Regions from separate parts of the Bacillus sp. V2I10 genome, predicted to be linked through region 2. Evidence: riboswitches for the same ligand, from Rfam matches in the RefSeq annotation. Region 2 holds a riboswitch; the other holds the start of a gene.
The links. A riboswitch is a leader RNA that binds a small molecule or an ion and turns the genes downstream of it on or off. The one in region 2 is predicted to bind thiamine pyrophosphate.
Positions count from the first base shown of each region.

Region 1: linked by a shared signal. The riboswitch ahead of thiC (phosphomethylpyrimidine synthase ThiC) and the one ahead of QFZ72_RS07095 (MTH1187 family thiamine-binding protein) in region 2 are both predicted to bind thiamine pyrophosphate.

Region 1 covers NZ_JAUSYV010000001.1:939,649-942,793, reverse strand. The annotation lists gene QFZ72_RS04805 (PAS domain S-box protein) at 1-340, opposite strand, end outside; gene QFZ72_RS04800 (spore germination protein) at 520-912, opposite strand; TPP riboswitch at 1,262-1,371, shown strand; gene thiC (phosphomethylpyrimidine synthase ThiC) at 1,493-3,145, shown strand, end outside.
Region 2 covers NZ_JAUSYV010000001.1:1,422,625-1,425,769, forward strand. The annotation lists gene QFZ72_RS07080 (Rossmann-fold NAD(P)-binding domain-containing protein) at 1-169, shown strand, start outside; gene QFZ72_RS07085 (hypothetical protein) at 187-384, opposite strand; gene thiT (energy-coupled thiamine transporter ThiT) at 635-1,207, opposite strand; TPP riboswitch at 1,315-1,416, opposite strand; TPP riboswitch at 1,559-1,677, shown strand; gene QFZ72_RS07095 (MTH1187 family thiamine-binding protein) at 1,780-2,070, shown strand; gene QFZ72_RS07100 (ABC transporter permease) at 2,045-2,833, shown strand; gene QFZ72_RS07105 (ABC transporter substrate-binding protein) at 2,850-3,145, shown strand, end outside.

The DNA.
Region 1 (3,145 bases), 480 kb from region 2:
TTGTCACTTCTACGGTTATGGGCAATCCTCGTCTGGTATACCAGTTCTGTTCCATTGAACACGGTGTGTAGCCATTTTTTGTATCGGTAATCCGCTGCTCGATTATCTCTCTATGCTGAGGATCAATTGAATTCCAGATGGGTTTTCCAATCAGTTCCTCCTTGCAGGTGAACTCTAACAGATTCATTGCAGAAGGATTAATATATGTCCACTTTCGGTTTTCGTGAATTAAAAATGCGGTTGGAGAGTTCTCAAGCTGATTAAGATAGACTTCCATTAAGCCATCGAGTTTTTCCTGAGAAAGGACTTTCTCTTCATGAGCCTGTTCCAGATTCTTCATCGCGGTCCATCCCTCCTCCAAGTACATACATATCCTTAATATAACAAAAATTCAATTAATAAGGTACTATCCTTGTGGCGAATAAATAAAAAGCCCGTATCTTATGATCAATACGGAATGTGTTCCTATTTTTCTTGAGATTTCTCCAATCTCCACATATTTAACGACAACACTTCCATCTAGTATCCTAGTCTAATTAAATTGAGATTTTTATCGAGATTTTCTACAAAACTTTCATGAGAGCCGTGAACGACCTTTTCGTTATGGGGCTGTTCAACAGCCCTGCCCTCATGCTGCGTTGCATCAATGGCATAGATATAATCTAAATCATCTACTAAAAATAAACATGCTCCCTTTGATAGTAAATGAATAGCTTCATGGATATCTTTCGTTTTAGCTACGGAAGCAACCTGTACAACATCTTCTGCCTCACCTGACTGTGCATGCTGCAGAGGCGCAATAATATCTTTATTGATTTTCTCAGTCTTGATTAGCGGTACAAGATACAGCAATAACCCTTGCTTCCCTTTGAATAGAATCTTTCTTTGGCCTAAATCATCTGTATGATCCAAATGAGTCAGGATTTTTGCGATATTAACATTAAAATGAGAAGAAACAGGTATATTAGTATCTTTTGGAGGTGCCGTATTCTTTGGCTGCTGTGCCGTTTGCTTTGATTGTTTTTTTTCTTAATAAAGAAAACATACACTTACCCCTCCGTTAGAATCTGTATTAAGTAGTTTCTTAGTATATTGGTAAAAGTATGTATCTGAAATACTTTTGAAAAAAGAAATTGGACTGAAATCAGGTACAATGAACCACATCATTGTTTCTCGATCATCTTCAAAATGTATAAATGTGAAAATTATCACTTGCAAGCTTGCCAATTTACCTGCTATATTGCTAACAAATGAATATTTTTTATTCTGCTGGGGGAGTCCATGATGCTGGACTGAGAGAAGAAAGCAATTCTTTGACCCTTTGAACCTGATCTGGATGATACCAGCGTAGGGAAGCGGTGTGGCGTAGGCCGTTTTTTTGGCTTTTTACACATACTGTTCCAAGGGTTCTGTTCATTAACAGAACCCTTTTTCTATTTCTTTCGCGGGTGCAGATCAAATCTCTACTAAACGATACGAGGAGGAGTTAAGATTGGATTTCGCATTCACTAAACAGTTTGATGGCAGCAAAAAGATGTACAAAACAGGATCAAGAGAGGATATTCGTGTTCCATTTCGGAAAATTGAATTGTCACAGGATAATGAACCTGTGCTTGTTTATGATACGAGTGGTCCTTATACGGATCAATCAGCTGCCATTGATATTAAAAAAGGTTTACCTGAAGTCAGAAGAAACTGGATTTTTGAACGGAATGATGTGGAAGAATATTCAGGGCGCAAAGTTAAGCCTGAGGATAACGGCCGCCAAGGGGATATCACTTCAAATGAAAACGTCTTTACTGGCGATAGAAATGTACTGCGGGCAAAAAAGAATGCCAATGTCACTCAGCTTCATTACGCCAGAAAAGGAATTATTACACCTGAGATGGAGTTTATAGCCATTCGTGAAAACATGGACCCTGAATTCATTAGAAGTGAAGTTGCGGCCGGCAGAGCTATTATACCTGCAAACATCAATCATAGAGAAAGTGAACCTATGATCATAGGCAAACATTTTCATGTCAAAATTAATGCAAATATAGGCAACTCAGCAGTAACCTCATCTATTGAAGAAGAAGTTGAAAAAATGACATGGGCAATCAAATGGGGTGCTGACAACATCATGGATTTATCGACAGGCAAGGATATTCACACCACCCGGGAATGGATTATCAGAAATTCTCCAGTACCAGTTGGAACGGTGCCCATCTACCAGGCGCTTGAAAAAGTAAAAGGCATTGCTGAGGATTTAACCTGGGAAGTGTACAGAGATACCTTAATAGAACAGGCGGAACAAGGGGTCGATTACTTTACAATCCATGCAGGTGTTTTGCTGAGGTACATCCCTCTTACAATTAAAAGAACAACCGGGATTGTATCAAGAGGAGGATCCATTCTTGCAGGATGGTGCTTAGCTCACCACGAAGAAAACTTTCTCTATACTCATTTTGAGGAGATTTGCGAGATTTCAAAACAATATGATATTTCCATTTCATTAGGCGATGGCCTGCGTCCTGGATCGATTGCAGATGCAAATGATGAAGCCCAATTTGCAGAACTAGAGACCCTTGGAGAACTTACAAAAATCGCATGGAAGCATGATGTTCAGGTGATGATCGAAGGTCCAGGCCATGTGCCGATGCACATGATACGGGAAAATGTAGAAAAGCAGCAGGAAATTTGCCATGAGGCACCATTTTACACCCTTGGACCATTAACGACAGATATCGCACCTGGTTATGATCATATCACTTCAGCTATTGGTGCAGCGATGATCGGCTGGTTCGGTACCGCGATGCTTTGCTATGTGACGCCGAAAGAGCATTTAGGATTGCCTAATAAAGATGATGTTCGCGATGGAGTCATAGCCTATAAGATTGCTGCGCACGCCGCTGATCTCGCCAAAGGACATCCAAATGCACAGTATAGAGACGATGCCCTGTCTAAGGCGAGATTTGAATTCCGCTGGGAAGATCAATTTAATCTATCCCTTGATCCTGATCGGGCAAAGGAATATCATGATGAAACGTTACCTGCCGAAGGAGCTAAAACCGCTCATTTCTGCTCGATGTGCGGACCAAAGTTCTGCTCGATGAGAATTTCCCACGATTTAAGAAATACTGTGAAAGAACAGGAAATTGAAGAA
Region 2 (3,145 bases):
GAAAAAAGCGATTGTGACAGGCGAGATTGCGAAAGAGAATGCTTCACCTTATGGATTATCAGGTGATTGGACACTAAATGTGTCAAAGGCTGAAAGTGCTGGATACTCATTTGAGAAATTGGATCCGTACTTAGAGAAATTAATTGAGGCAATAAAAAAAGAAACGTGACAGTGTCGCGTTTCTTTTTAGTGAGGTAAAATCTGCTGATGAAATACCGAAGCAAAATAGGCGAATACAAACCCAAGCGGGAAAGAGAAAATCATAGACCAGCCGTTGACTAATTCTTCTTCGTTGCTGATCCTTATCGCTTCAAAATAACCATATAGAAAATTAATAATCGACAATAAAAAAGTTATCATCATCAATGAGTAGGATAGATTCATCATTTGTCCTCCATAAGAAATCTATTACTACTAGTACATGCCGATGATAGAGAGTTTATGACAAGAAAAGCGGATGGTCTAGATCAGCTCCTAAAGACAGATAAGGATCCGATGGAAAAGTACTGGCTTTTTAGGCGGATCCGTTCTGACTGAGGAGTTGGGCGCTGGAATAGAAATAAATGGAAGGGATTATATAAATTTTGATAGTATAAAAAAGCACCGAAAAAAACATCGGTGCTTTTGGCAGAATCTATTTTCTTTTTAAGACAAGTGATTTAGAAGCAGTGAGCATCAATACTAAGACGATTGAGCAAATGATAAATGTAGGCACCATGTAGGAAGCGTTATAGCCGGCTGAATACAGCAGAACGGGCTTATCACCTGCAAATTCTGCAAAGAATACAGCTCCAGCAAGTGTATGTGCCGCAAATCTAAGGAAGCTTCCAAGAAAAGCTGCTGCCACTACGTAAGCAATTAATCGTCCTCTGTTAAGAGGATTCAAAGAGCTTTGGACTTGTTTATAGAATACTCCTCCTGCACCTACCACGGTAAATGCGACAAAATAGTCAAGAAAACCCTGGATTGGATGTACAATTGTGGTGTAGCCCATAATTGTCTGCAAAACGCCAAGTAAAAAGCCTGTCAGCAGTCCTCCTTTTAATCCGTGGCGAAAACCCATGATCAGGACTGGAATCATTGCAAGTGAGATTGACCCTCCCTGAGGCATTTTGCCAATGAAGCTTGTTGCTAAATCAAGCAGAAATGCAATGGCTGATAGAATCGCTGCTTCTACTAAAAAAACTAAACGTGTATTTGTCTGCATAGCGCTTCCCCTTTTCGGCATTCGACCGGGGCTGTTTTTTTCCATAATAAAAAGCAATGCGGGGAATGTCGGATGGTTTCCACGCACTGCTTTGGTTGGGTTATCACTTGAATCCATCGCCACATCCCTACGTAAGCTTTAACTATACAGGTTCAACGGGTCTGAACAAAACGTTCACTCTCAGCCGAATGGCTCCCCAAGTGGTCAAATGCAATATATGATTTAGACACTACTATACAGGAAGTTGCAAAATTCGACAAGATTAAATTTTGATTTTTTTCAGAAAATAATGGAAAGCTCTTTTATCAGTCTTTACAAGGGTCCAAAACCTTGCTATAGTTTCCATGAATTCAATATATGCAGGGGAGCTGAGTGAACTTGGCTGAGAGGATACTGATTCTGATTCTTGTATCGACCCTTTAACCTGATCTGGGTAATGCCAGCGGAGGGAATGCGGAAGATGCATTATTTTTTCCATAACTTTGCGAATGCGTTAAGGCTGCCCCAGTGGCAGCCTTTTTTGTCGTTCGGTCAGATATTCATATATTAATAAATTTTAAGGAGGATAAAGAATGGCCAGTGTAAATCTAGCATTTCAGGTGCTGCCTAAATCATCAGAAGGGAATACATATGAAATTGTCGACAAAGCGATCGAGGTTGTTCAGCAATCAGGAGTCAAATATGAGGTCGGTGCGATGGAGACGGTGATGGAGGGAGAGCTTGATGAACTGATTAATATTGTTAAGCAAGCGCAGGATGCCTGTATTTCAGCCGGTGCCGCTGAGGTAATGACTCACATGAAAATTCATTACCGTCCAAAAGAAGGGGTCACAATGGATGAAAAACTTAAGAAATACCGTTAAAACACTTTCAGGAATTGCGCTTCCTGGTATAGTGCTGCTGTCATTCCTCTTTTTGTGGGAATTGGCTGTCATCGCATCAAAAGTGGAAAAATGGATTCTGCCGCGTCCGACTCATATTTTCATCACGCTTGCAGAAATGAGGGGAACGATAGGCGGACATATCCTGCAGACTCTGTCGGAAGCAGTGCTTGGTTTATTGATCGCTGTAACAGCAGGTGTATTGATTGCTATCTTAATAGACATGTCAGATTGGGTTCGAAAAGCAGTTGAACCGCTGCTTGTTCTTTCGCAAACCATTCCTATAATAGCGCTAGCTCCATTGCTTATCATCTGGTTCGGATTCGGCATTTTTCCTAAAGTAATTGTCGTGGCGCTCGTTTGTTTCTTTCCGATCGCCATCAATCTGTCTGACGGCTTCCGTTTAATAGACAGGGATATGGTGAAGCTCATGAGAACGCTTGGAGCCAGCCGCAGACAGATGTTTTTAAAACTGAAGCTTCCAGCTGCAACACCTTTCTTTTTTTCAGGGTTAAAAATAGCCGGAACATACAGTGTGATGGGGGCGGTTATCGGAGAGTGGCTGGGTGCAAGCAAAGGACTCGGCATTCTATTGACTCGATCCTCCCAATCGTTCCTGACAGATAAAGTATTTGCAACAATCGTCTTAATAGTAGGTTTAAGCTTAATAATTTTTGCACTCATTGAAATACTGGCAAGAATCATGATGCCCTGGAAATATAAGCAGCAAAAGAATTCTAACTAGCTACGGGGGAGAAAAAATGAAAAAACTCTTATTTATTCTATTTAGTTTAGTATTCATCTTATCTGGATGCGGATCAGCGGAAAAAAACACTAATGAAGAATTAAAAAAAGTGAAGATTATGCTTGATTGGTTTCCAAACACAAATCATACAGGTATTTATGCAGCGAAAGAAAATGGCTTCTATAAAGAAGAAGGTCTTGATGTTGAAATAGTTGAACCTGGTGAAGGAGTCAGTGCGGATCAGATCGTTGCTTCTGGTGAAGTTGATTTTGCTGTCAGCCATCAGGAGAATATTACACACGCAAGATCAAC